One region of the Bartonella sp. LJL80 genome, then DNA from elsewhere that is predicted to be linked to it. Evidence: predicted binding sites of a transcription regulator. Region 1 holds the regulator's gene; the other holds the start of a gene.
What was found. The regulator PhoB, encoded in region 1, activates phosphate uptake and scavenging genes when phosphate is short. The targets are predictions, from matches to a motif close to TGTCATNNANCTGTCAT.
Positions count from the first base shown of each region.

Region 2: the regulator PhoB is predicted to act here: its motif matches at 2,444-2,460, upstream of ACYSNS_RS10685 (DapH/DapD/GlmU-related protein).

Region 1 covers NZ_JBTXLM010000008.1:6,434-13,253, reverse strand. Annotated here, with positions in the region: gene ACYSNS_RS11915 (membrane-bound PQQ-dependent dehydrogenase, glucose/quinate/shikimate family) at 1-2,217, shown strand, start outside; gene ACYSNS_RS11910 (cell wall hydrolase) at 2,964-3,863, opposite strand; gene phoB (phosphate regulon transcriptional regulator PhoB) at 4,012-4,695, opposite strand; gene phoU (phosphate signaling complex protein PhoU) at 4,709-5,431, opposite strand; gene pstB (phosphate ABC transporter ATP-binding protein PstB) at 5,555-6,313, opposite strand; gene pstA (phosphate ABC transporter permease PstA) at 6,387-6,820, opposite strand, start outside.
Region 2 covers NZ_JBTXLM010000006.1:83,583-90,402, forward strand. Annotated here, with positions in the region: gene ACYSNS_RS10680 (TonB-dependent receptor) at 1-1,666, shown strand, start outside; gene ACYSNS_RS10685 (DapH/DapD/GlmU-related protein) at 1,768-2,334, opposite strand; gene ACYSNS_RS10690 (M14 family metallopeptidase) at 2,522-4,282, opposite strand; gene ACYSNS_RS10695 (ABC transporter permease) at 4,282-5,133, opposite strand; gene ACYSNS_RS10700 (ABC transporter permease) at 5,137-6,060, opposite strand; gene ACYSNS_RS10705 (ABC transporter substrate-binding protein) at 6,070-6,820, opposite strand, start outside.

The DNA of each region.
Region 1 (6,820 bases):
ATTTTGCTTTTGCTGAGTGGGCTGTTTATGGTTCGCCTGCGCCCGATAAGCGTTTGGATTTTCGCTGTCATCTACATCATGACAGCAATCTGGTCCTATCTTGAAGTGGGGCTGAGCTACTGGCAACAGTTCTCCAATCTGTTTGCACTTTCGGTGGCATTTTTCCTGACCCTGTTGGCTTATCGCCCGATGGTCAAAAAACAGGGCAAACAGGCCGGTGCAACATCTTTGGTTTTGGCTGCATTGGTATTTGTCGGTATGGCTGGCGCTATCGTTTCGTCATTCACGCCTAAAAATGTCATCCACACGGCACAAGTTGCAGCCCCTGCCCTTCCTGTTTCACCAGACAAGCAGCAGAAAGACTGGAAGAACTGGGGAAATGACGATTTTGGCAGCCGCTTTGCAGCGCTCGACCAGATCACACCGGAAAACATCGACAAGCTTGATGTTGCGTGGACCGCGCATACCGGTGACATCCCGCAAAGTACCGGAGCAGGTGCCGAAGACCAGAACACACCGTTACAGGTAGGAAGCAATCTCTACGTTTGCACTGCCTATGGTAAAGTGCTTTCTTTGAACATCGATACTGGCAAGCAAAACTGGGTGTTCGACCCGAAAGGAACAGCACCCAATTGGCAGCGTTGCCGCGGCTTGGGCTACCATGAAGCACCAAAGCAGGCCACAGCAGCTGAAAACAAGGTTTGCAGCAAGCGTTTGTTTTTGCCAACAGGTGATGCCCGTTTGATCGCCTTGGATGCCGATACCGGTAAAACCTGCGCTGATTTCGGCCAGGATGGCGTCGTGGATTTGAAAGTCGGCATGGGCGAAGTCAAGCCCGGTTACTACCAGCAGACTTCGACGCCGCTTGTTGCCGATGATGTTGTTGTTGTCGGTGGCCGCGTTGCCGATAACTTCTCAACAGACGAGCCTCCCGGCGTCGTGCGCGCTTTCAGTGTTTATGACGGCCACCTCGTATGGGCATGGGATCCCGGCAATCCGGATTTGACGGGCGTTCCACCTGAAGGTGAAACCTACACACGTGGAACACCCAATGTTTGGGCGGCTATGTCATTTGATGCCAAACTTGGCCTCATCTATCTGCCGACCGGCAATTCAACGCCCGACTTCTGGGCGGGCTATCGCACAGAAGCTGACGACAAATATTCTTCATCTGTCGTAGCGGTTGATGTAAAAACCGGCAAAGTGCGTTGGCACTACCAGTTCGTCCACCATGATATCTGGGACTTCGATACACCGGCCCAGCCTGTGCTGCTTGATGCGCCAGATAAAAACGGCAATATGGTACCTGCCCTTATCCAGGTGACCAAGCAGGGTGAAGTCTTCCTGCTGAACCGTGAAACCGGCGAGCCGATTTCAGAGGTTGAAGAAAAGCCCGTTCCACAAGGAAATGTCGCCGGTGAACGTTATTCGCCGACACAACCTTATTCGGTTGGTATGCCGTCATTTGGCAATGCCACATTGACCGAAGCGGATATGTGGGGTGCAACGCCATTCGATCAGCTTTTGTGCCGTATCGAATTCCGCAAAATGCGTCATCAGGGCGTATTCACACCACCCGGCCTCGACTATTCGCTACAAATGCCGGGCTCTCTCGGTGGGATGAATTGGGGCTCTGTTTCCACAGACCCAACGTTGAACTATGTCTTTATCAACGATATGCGCCTTGGCCTTGCCAACTATCTGGTCGAGCGCAAAGACATTCCAGCCAGCGCGTCTGGTATTGAAATGGGTATTGTTCCCATGGATGGAACACCGTTTGGTGCGATGCGTATGCGTTTCCTTTCACCACTCGGCGTACCGTGTCAAAAGCCGCCTTTCGGCACCATGTCGGCTGTGGATTTGAAAACGCGCAAAATAGTTTGGCAGGTTCCTGTCGGCACTGTGCAAGACACAGGCCCGATGAACATGGCGCTTGGCGTTCCTGTTCCGATCGGTATGCCAACCCTCGGTGCCTCGATGGCTACGCAATCCGGCCTTGTTTTCTTCGCTGGAACACAAGACTTCTATTTGCGTGCTTTTGACAGCCGCACCGGTAAGGAAGTCTGGAAATCACGTCTGCCAGTTGGCAGCCAAGGTGGCCCGATGACCTATGTTTCACCGGAAACCGGCAAGCAATATATCGTCATTACCGCCGGCGGTGCGCGTCAAAATCCAAAGCGTGGTGATTACGTCATTGCCTATGCTTTGAAAGATTAATCAACATTTCAATCGTTAAACAGATAAAACCCACCGCGCTTAACCGCGGTGGGTTTTTCTTTGGCAGACCGACAGCCGAGCCTTCATAGCAAGTTTGGTGTTTGATGAACCAAACATGTGCTCAAGGTTCTGTTTTTGAGCATTTTTTATCCGATAGGAGCAGGATAAAGAATTGATCCGGTGAATCAATTCTCCTGCGGATGCGCTTCACACTTTTCGGAAAATGCTCTAGAGCCGGATCCATTTATCTGAACGAACTGGATTGAATAAAAAGTAAGTCCCCACGGTCGCAGACGGCGCCTGCATTGACTTGGATCCTATGTCTGAATTTATATTGTTTAACTACAATGCGATCATGCTTGGTCGCACAATTTTTACTCGGCCCCTATCGTCGAGCAAGAAGGCTCAACAAGACCAATATTGAATAGCGTTTTCTAACTCTCATGAATGAATAGACGCTGCTTCAAGCTCAACCGGAAATTGCTTGCCGTTGAAAATCATCGTCAAAACGAAGACTATCCGATGATTGCAAGTTGAAAATTGCAGCCGTTGGCTGTCTGATATTAGAGCGGTACCCGATTGATGTGAAACATCAATTGGATAAGATACCGCGACAAATCAAAAACTTGAGACGCGCCGGCCGGATAGCATCAGGTCGAAAAGCGCTCTAAGGCCCAGTGAACAATCAGGCGCACGCAATCCGACGGATGTGAAACGAGAGATATCGCGCAACAAGCGGCGGTTTATTAAAACCGTCGCGTTTTTTCCTGCTTTTGTAGGATCGCTCCGATTTCATCGACTTTTTGTTTCGATGGCATCGCATAGCCAAGAGCAACTGAACTGGTTTGCATGCGATCAACCGGCGCTGGCGTCGGTGTCGGCACAAAGCGATAATCTGCCTGAGCGACCATGACCGGCGCAGGTGCCGGTTCAACCTGATTAACCAAAGCGGGTGCTGGCTCTGCTTGCGCCACCATGACTTGTGCCGGCTCCGCTACAACTTTCGGAGCAGAGGTTTGGGTGCGGCCCGGCGTTGTAAACTGCGGCACATTTCCGCTACGCTCTTGCGAGAACGCAAATGCGACATCATAAGGCGCATCGTTGACCGGGACTTGCAATTGGCCGTCACGGCCGCGTTTTTCATAAAATGCATTGCCACCGGCAACCTGCACATAATGCATGTTTTTATACGGGAAGGTCATTCCAGCCGTGTGGAAGAACATCGCATTCTTACTCTTTTTTGCCCGTTCGCCCCGCAAAACCGCATCAGCAGCTTCTTCAACACGCGCTACCGAAGCAGATTCAGTCATGGGACGCGTCAGCACACCAGGAGCAAACTGGTTAGGCTGTCCGACCACACCGCAAATTGTTTTAGGATAGGCTGTCGAGTTGACGCGGTTCATCACAACTGTGCCGACAGCAACCATACCATCACGGCTAGAGCGGTTGGATTCAAAATACATCGCGCGCATAAGGCAGGTTCGTTCCGTCAATGGGTAGGCGACTGTTTTGCTTTTCTTTTTATGACCAAAAGAATCAAACCCGGCGTGGTTTGAAGCACAGCCGGTCACAACCAGAGGTGCCAATACAACAGCGGCAATACCTGCCCAGCGGACTTTCAACATTTTACGCAACTTCGATCTCATGCTTTGTTACCATTCCCGCATGCGCTAACACACAGACAAATGAAGGCAAAATAAAGGCAACCGATAAGAACCGCCACATTCTTGACAAATTCTTGAAAAGTAAGCCTTTTTCGCAAAAGACTATGCAGAGAAAACCTTTAAAAAAACATTAACCGAATGCGTATCCTGCACCTCTCACAGTACGAATGAGATCAATTTCACCTTCATTGATGGCCAAACGTAAACGCCGAATATGCACATCCACCGTACGATCATCGACAAAATTGTCACTACCCCAGACATTATCGAGAAGTTGGGCACGGGAAAAAACGCGGCCTGGGGCGCGCATGAAAAACTCCAGTAATTTGAATTCGGTGGGGCCTAAACGCAGTTCGTCATCGCCCCGGAACACTTTATGCTTGTGCCGGTCGAGTATCAGACCACCTGCCTGCAAACTATCAGCAAGCACATCAGGATTGGCACGGCGCAGAAGTGCCTTAATGCGCGCAATGAGTTCCGGCATTGAAAAAGGCTTCACGATAAAATCGTCCGCACCTACATTCAGGCCGCGTATCCGTTCATCCTCTTCACCGCGCGCTGTCAACATGATGATTGGCAATTGTTTGGTTGCAGGCCGATTGCGCAAGCGTCGGCACAGTTCGATCCCCGAAAGCCCGGGCAACATCCAGTCCAGCACCAACAGGTCTGGAATGTTATCTTCAAGCTCGTATTCGGCTTCTTCACCATCACTGATGGTACGAACGAAATATCCTTCCGCTTCGAGATTGTAACGCAAAAGCGTAATCAACGCTTCCTCGTCTTCGACAACGGTAATCGTTGGCTTATGCGTCATCGGGGAAATCCCTCTATTCGCTGCTGAGGGCATCGACGCCCACCTTATAAGTCAGGTCATCACGCGGACGTTCCGTCGACATATAGGTGCCGGTTATGATGTAATGCAACGTTTCGGCGATATTGGTGGCATGATCGCCAATACGCTCGATGTTCTTGGCACAGAACAACAAATGCGTGCATGCAGTGATGTTGCGCGGATCTTCCATCATATAGGTCAGAAGCTCACGGAAGAGCGAGGTATACATCGCATCAATCTCGTCATCACGTTCACGCACGGCATCAATACGTTCCAACGAACGGCTTGCATATGCATCGAGCACTTCCTTGAGCTGGTTGAGAGCGAGAGAGGCAAAGGCTTCAAGACCACGATAGAAGGTCGCCGGTTGACGGGTTTCTGCAATTGCCGGCGCACGTTTGGCAATGTTTTTACCCATGTCACCAACCCGTTCAAGATCGGCAGAGATACGGATTGCGCCAATAATTTCGCGAAGATCAACCGCCATCGGCTGCCGCTTGGCAATAATGGTCACGGCTTTTTCGTCGATATCACGTTCACTTTCATCGAGGAACATATCATCGGCGATAACTTCGCCCGCAAGACGTAAATCGTCATGGACGATGGCTGCGACAGCCCGTTCGATCATACGTTCGGCATGGCCGCCCATTTCAGCAATCTTGGCTTCCAGATATTTCAGTTCTTCATCGAATGAACGAACGGTATGGTTTGTAGGCATTGTCATTCTCCTGAATTCCAATTAGGGCAATTCTAGATCAAGTGTGACACAGTTTTCGGTATAGAATTGCGATAAAACAAAAACTTCGAGCGCATCCGCTGTTTACTATTAGTTGGACACACTCTAGCCGAAACGGCCCGTAATATAGTCTTGCGTGCGCTGCTCTTTAGGCGAGGTGAACATCATTTCTGTTTCGCCAACCTCGACCAAATCACCAAGATGGAACATCGCTGTATATTGTGAAACACGTGCCGCCTGTTGCATCGAGTGCGTGACGATGACAATGGTATAATTCTGACGCAAATCGTCTATAAGTTCTTCAATACGGGCTGTTGCTATTGGATCAAGCGCAGAACATGGCTCATCCATCAAAATGACTTCCGGACTGACAGCGATTGCACGCGCAATACACAAACGTTGCTGTTGCCCACCGGATAAACCGGTTCCGGCTTCATGCAAACGATCTTTGACTTCTTCAAACAGGCCGGCCTTCGCCAGACTTTGTTCAACGATTGCGTCCAGCTCCTTACGGGATTTCGCAAGCCCATGGATACGCGGGCCATAGGCAACATTTTCATAAACCGATTTTGGAAACGGATTAGGCTTTTGAAAAACCATTCCGACACGGGCACGAAGCTCGACGACATCGATTTTAGGATCGTAAATATCCTGACCATCAAGACTGAGAAGCCCCGAGACCTTAGCCCCCTCAATCGTGTCGTTCATACGGTTCAGACAGCGCAAAAAGGTCGATTTACCACAGCCCGACGGGCCGATCAGCGCTGTAACCTGATGTTCGGGGATATCAAGGTTTATACCATGCAAAGCCTCTTTAGCTCCGTAGAATACTTTAACATCCTGACCACGCATTTTGATCTTCATTATAGACCTGACCTTATTTTCAGCACCCATTTTTGCAGGGCTTTTTTTAAAAAACGAGAGGTGATGTTTCCAATCACCAGCGGCGTTCAAATTTGCGCCGCAGAATAACTGCTGCAATGTTCATCACTGCCAGAAACAATAGCAGGATGATGATGGCACCGTAGGTGCGTTCATTAAACGCGCGTTCCGGCTCGTTGGCCCACATAAACACCTGCACGGGAAGTGCCGTGGCGGGATCTTCCGGTGTTTTCGGATAGTCGACAACAAAGGCAACCATACCGATCAACAATAGCGGTGCCGTCTCACCCAATGCGCGAGCCAAGCCCAGAATAGCACCTGTCAGAATGCCCGGAACAGCCAGTGGCAATACATGCCCGAAAACGGTTTGGGTTTTGGAAGCACCAAGCCCCAAAGCCGCATCGCGGATGGAAGGGGGTACAGCACGCACAGCGGAGCGTGTTGCGATGATGATTGTCGGCAATGTCATCAATGTCAAAACCACACCGC
Region 2 (6,820 bases), on a different contig from region 1:
TGGTGGTACCGGTATCTGGGACGTCAAGAGTATTGAAGTTTTCAAAGGCCCGCAGACGACATCTCAGGGTGCCAATGCCATAGCCGGCGCTGTCATCATCAACACGAAGGATCCGACATTTACGCCGGAAGCAGCCTACCAGGCAGAAATTGGAAATTATAGCCAGAAACGAACATCGTTGATGGCGTCTGGCCCAATTTACAAAAATGAATTGGCGGGCCGTATCACTTTGGACTATTCGGCGCGTGATACGTTTATTGATTACGTCAATCCCAATTTTCTTGATCAGGGCACCAACCAGAATCTGCGTTATCTGAACGCCCGCGGCAAGCTTCTGTGGCAACCGGCTGAAATACCGGAGTTGGAAGCAAAGTTGACCTATTCGCGCACCGACAGCAATCGACCAACGCAGGAAGCGGCTTCCATGCCGTTTGATAAACTTGAACATACCAGCAACGCCATGCCATCATGGAAGCAGAATACCGATACTGGAATATTGGATGTCAGCTACGAGTTTGACAATGGCAGCAAACTTTACAATACGGTGCAATATTCGCATTTCAATATTACGCGTAATACCGGTACGCCCAATAGTGGCTATTCGGATGTTACGCAGAATAATATCTCTAATGAAACCCGCATGACATTCGGAACACAGGAAGATATAATCAGCGGCGTTACGGGTCTATTTTACAACAACACAAAGTCCGACGAATTGCTGCTTTTATCGGGCACGACCGAATTCGATGACACCAAGCGTAATTTCGGCATTTTCGGTGAGATGAGCTATCGGCTGACAGAGCTTTGGACGCTCACAGGTGGTTTGCGCTACCAGCAAGATCAGGTTCAGCGCGTCGGTAAATCCGCACTTGCACCGACACCTCTTGATTATGACGAAACCTTTTCAGCATTTCTGCCGAAAGTCTCTCTGGCATATGCTATCAATCCGGACTGGACGGTTGGCGCATTGGTCAGCCGCGGATATAATCCGGGTGGTGTTTCTCTCAATCTGAATTCGCGCAGTTGGATGAAGTTCGAGGAAGAAACGGTATGGAATTATGAGCTTTTCACCCGCGCTTCATTTCTTGATAACAAGCTGACGCTCAACAGCAACATCTTCTACATGGATTTCAAAAATAACCAGTATAATATTCCGGTTGTCATATCACCCGGTGTTGCCCAATCCTATACTATCAATGCTGAAAAGGCGCACTCCTACGGCCTCGAACTCGGATTGGATTATGAGATATTGTACAATCTTTTGCTGAAAACAAGCGCCGGTATCTTACGGACAGAGATTGAAGAGATTGCAAGCAATGTCGCCTATGAAGGAAATGAATTCGCGAAGTCACCGGGCTATATGTTCACGGCAGGTTTAAACTGGGACGTGACCGACAAGTTCAGCATTTCTGGTGATGTAAGGCATTTGGATAAATATTATTCGGATGTAGCCAATACACCATCATTTGTCATTGATGCATATACCATATCGGACCTGCGGATGAGTTATGACTTTACCGAAGCATTCCAGCTTTACGGTTTTGTCAAAAATGTCTTTGATGAAAAAGTGCCGACCTACAAGCAGATGAATCGCGGGCTTGGTGGCATTGAAGCCAGCATGACAATGCCGCGTTCGTTTGGCGTCGGCGTAAGAGGTACGTTCTGATTTTTACCAAAACCGTCACTGGGCAATTCTTTGTCCAGTGACCGCTTGCATATAAAATATGACGGCGCGTTATAAACCATAACGGCGAAAATGCGGTGTGCCTAACCCCATTTGCTACAGAATGCGTCCATATCTTCTGATTGGAAATCCGTGATATTGTCCATAAGCTTTTTTAACGGCCAATCCCACCATGCAATTTTTTGCAGATTGTCTGCTATCCCTAAGGGAAAACGCTGACGGATCAATTTTGCGGGCACGCCCCCGACAATCGTATAAGGGGCAACAGATTTCGTAACGACGGCGCCTGCTGCCAAAACGGCTCCGTCGCCAACCGTTACACCCGGCAAAACGGTAACGCCATGCCCTATCCACACATCATTGCCGATGAAGACTTTCGCTTGTCGACGCTTTGAAAAGAAAGCATGGTCACGTTCAGCTTCCGTGTCATAATATTCCGGGCAATAGGTAAAACGGTGTTGCGATAGGCGCTGCATCGGATGGTTGGGCGCACCAATGCGCACCTGATTGGCAATTGCAGTAAATTTTCCTATTTCGGCATCCGCTACATTGCAATATTCACCAATGTAAGAAAAATCTCCTAGTTGGCTGTATTCTAATTTCGTATGCGCCAATATTTCGCATTGTTGACCGATCGCGCATTCGCGCATTTTCACGCTTGAATCAATAAAGGTTTCTTGTAGTTTTGCGTACGCTACCAATTTTTTCACCGCTTTAACAATTGTATGAAAGTACTTCCCAATCGTTTAACGCGGATAAATGACAGTGGAATGTCAATAATTTAACAGAATCCTCTGTCATGAAACCAAAGCTTGTCTTCGGCTTGCGCTCACGTCATCAAACAATGACGTCTTTTTGCAATTTTTTACCGTAGATACTCTGCCAAGCCGTGTAGGCTGAAACTACTGTGATTTTTTGAAGCTCTTGTCCCAAACGGAAATCCCCGTCATAGATCGTTTCATCGGGATGTTCGGTGATCAATTCCACACAAAAATCTGCGTTGGGATAGCATGTAAAGCTGCAAGGTATACCGTTGATAATTTCAAAATCGAGTTCGCCAGCATGTTTACGATAAAGCGCAACCTGCTCTTCGTTCAAAGCGGCGGCGCCATCGACACTATTCAATGCTTGCGTCACTTCGTGCGCCAGTTCGCGGGATGCATCTTCCCAACCCTGTTTAAACCGAAAGACAACAAAAAAACCTTTCGGTAATGTCCATAACGCAAAATTTCGCGGAATATAGCCTGACAACGGTCTTATCCATTCATGGCATGGATAGCCGTGCAAATTGACGTGAAGCGCAGCTGAGGAGATGTCTTTGGCTTTTATGCGAATGGCGCGTTCTGCTGGAGCGCTGTCAGGGGTATTCTGTAAATCATTGCCATAGGCTGTGTAACGGGCCGCATGGTGCATATGGTGAGGATTATCTGCAAGCAAACGCAGATAAAGGGCATTCCCATCAGGGTTTTCCAACGGTGAAATGACAAAATGCGCATCGTCCTTTTTAAGGAGAGTATTTGCTGCTGACAAGGCCCCGGCGGTACCGGTCGTTTCATTGCCATGTTGGCAGCCACTGATGACAACGGCATGGTTGCTGCCTTTTATATAACGTGCTTCAACGTCGCGGCCACAGCGACTTTGTGCTTCCAACCTTATGCCGCCAATTGAAGCCAATGTTGCACTGATAAAGGCTTGGTCTAGCGGGCCTATTGTGTCAGAACATTGCGATGAAACGATGTTGGCGGGCCGCCTATCCAAACCGTGCAACGCGATTGTTATGTGACACTCGCCGTCCGTTGATTTTTTGATGAATGGCGCAATTTGGCCGGGCTGGATGCTTCTATCGCCGGAGGGAAGATCGCTGACGCTTTGAAAGTATTCAAGCAATGAAAAATAGAATTCTTCATGCAGCATTTCTTGAAAGCTTACGACCTCGTGGCCGTAGCCAAGCGGTACTTCGCACTGCGGCAGATAAGCTTCAATGCGCAGTTCTTCAAAGTAAGGCAGATGATCTGGGAGCGGCAGAGCGGTAATTGCCTGCATACCATCTTGAAACATCTGTTCGAACTCGGTTTGGATAGCCCTGTCTTCCTTCACTAATCCCTTATCAATCACACGCAACCAACCGCATGGCGTTAGAGCGGTTTGGCCGCCCCAATCTTTGATGATCTTGTTGGGGCAAAACACTGTATGGTGGCTGATGCTGCCATCTTTCTCGTGCAGCTCTATCTCATAATCCAAATTGTTTCGGCCAGCCTCAAAATCCAATGCAATACCGTCCAAGAGTGCCGTTAAGGGATAGGCTTCCAATCGAAAGCGATTTTCAACGGCATCGGGGTGTACTGGATATTTGACCTTCACTTGAGATAGAGTGCCAATGTCACATTGCTCACGAAAAAACTGCACAAGAGGTTTGATCGCACTGAGAAACGTAACGTCAAATCCTTTGTCACGCATTGTTTCCTGCGCTTTTTTCCGGCTTTTTTCGTCGTCAAACAACCACAGAGCAATCGATTGCGAGCGGTCATAGTGCTGCTCAATGGTTGCACACCATTCATCGAGACTGCGGGCATAGGCTTTCTGCAAAACATGGCGCATCAGCGTGTCCTTCCACGCGGGTCGAGAATATCGCGGAGCCAGTCACCGAGAAGATTTAATCCCAATACCGTCAGGAGAATTGCCAGACCGGGAAATACACTGATCCACCAAGCTGTTTGTAGGTAGGTGCGCCCATCGGCAAGCATTCCGCCCCAGCTTGCCGTTTTGAGATCAACCCCCATACCGAGGAATGTGAGGCTGCTTTCCAGAAGGATATTATTGGCCACATTCAAAGTCATCAAAACAATAACCGGACCAAGTAAATTCGGTAATATATGATGGAGGATAATCCTTACATTTGAAACGCCGATAGCGCGCGCTGAAAGGATGAATTCCTGATCATTGAGAGCAAGAACCGAGCCGCGCACGAGCCGTGCATACTGCACCCACTGCGAAACAACCAAAAGGATGATTGTCTGCCAAAAGCCGCCGCCAATGATCGCCATGAATGTAATCGCCAGCAATATGAAGGGCAGGGCTAATTGTACATCGGCAAACCGCATGACAAACATATCGCAAAATCCGCGATAATATCCTGCAATAAGCCCAAAAAAGACACCCAGCGCCAATGATGCTATGACCGAATAAAAACCGATCTGTAACGATATCGACCCGCCGACGAGAACGCGGGCAAGTACGTCGCGCCCGATGGCGTCAGTGCCCAATATGTGTTTGGCCTGTTCAAAAGGGGCAAACAGACGGCTTGTCAGGTTCAGTTTTCCCGCCTGATCCTGCATAAATAAACAGGCAAAAACAACCGCAAGAATGATGCCGCCAATAAGCACAATACCTAAAATAAACTCTAGCGAGCGCAGTGCTGCAAAGCGATTTGAGCGAACCACATTTTCCATGACTTATTTCACCCTTATACGCGGATCAACAAGACCATAGGCAATGTCAATCAACAGATTGATGAGAATGATGGACAAGGCGAGTATGGCAATAACGGCTTGCAATGAGGGGTAATCGCGCGCCGATACCGCATCGAAAGCCATGGTGCCGAGTCCTGGCCAGCTGAATACTTTTTCAATGACGACGATCCCGCCAAGAAGCCCTCCAAATTGCAATCCGATATAGGTAATCAAAGGTATGGAGCAATTGCGCAATGCATGTTTATAAAGCACTTTGGTTTCGCTTAAACCTTTGGCGCGTGTTACCATGATGTATTGCGACCGCAATACTTCCAACATCGTGGTACGTACAAGGCGGATATTGGTGGCCGTCAGGATAATCCCCATAGTCAAAGATGGCAGAATGTAGCTTGTGGGGCCGGAAAGGCCACTTGGCGGCAGCCATTGCAGGAAGATTGAAAAGAGCAACATTAACATGGTGCCAAGCCAGAAATTGGGTACAGAAAGCCCCACAAGCGACACAATACGGATAATCTGGTCGGCCATTTTGCCTTTGTGTACAGCCGCCATGATACCGAACGGCACTGACAAAACAATCGACACGATCATCGAAGTGATTGCAAGACCTAAAGTCGAAGGCAAAGCCTGCTTGATGAGAAGTGATACCGGTGTTCCGCCGACGAAACTATTTCCGAGGTCAAAAGTAACCAGGCCTTTAAGGAAGGCAAAATACTGCACAAAAAACGGCTGGTTAAGCCCAAGTGCCTCACGGATACGTACCAGATCAGCTTCTGTAACGCTTCCTGCACCTTGAGACAGCATCAATGCAGGATCGCCCGTCAATCGGATCGCCCATGCCACCAGAAGTGTAACGACCAGAAAAACGAATATCGACTGGAGCAACCTTTTTATCAGAAATATTGCCATTGCTTTGACCTATTCGATGATTTCTACATCGTTCAAACGCAAGCGATTGTCCGGTGCGGGATCAAAGTTTTTGACACGTTTGTTCACGCCGTAAAGCGCTTTCGCATTATAGAGCTCCATCTCGTAAGCCTGCTCGACAGTGTAACGCGCTATGGCTTGCAATGCCTTTTCACGCTCAACTTTGTCGACTATTGAACGCTGTGCGAGCAGCATTTTGTCGAGTTCGGGATCGCTACTATAGGGATTCCACTTTTCTCCGGTCCGATACATGGCAATGGCTGTATTGTCATAATCAAACGTCCATCCGCCCCATGATTGTTGAAACATTGTGCCCGTTTTTCCAGCAGGAATGATGTCGTTAAGAAGAACATTTGTTTCGTAAGGTTTGATCGATGCGTTAACTCCAACCATTTGCAGATAGGCTGCAACGGCCTGTGCAACCTCGCCAAATGTCGCGTCATTTCCTCGCACGTCGATCTGGACCTGTGCACCATTCTTGACGCCAGCTTCTTTCAACAACGCCTGGGCTTTTTCTGGATCATACGGATAGGGCTTCAATTCGGGGTCGTTGCCGAAAGACAGAGCGCTCTGGAAACTGCTAATGGCGTCTGCTTGCCCTGCCAGAATGGACTCGATGATTGCGTCGCGATCGACGGCCATGATCAACGCTTTTCGCACCCTGATATCTTTGGTGATGCCATCTCGTGTATTAAATCGCAATGCAACCACGGTCGGACTTGTGGCTGTTTTTAATTCAAGT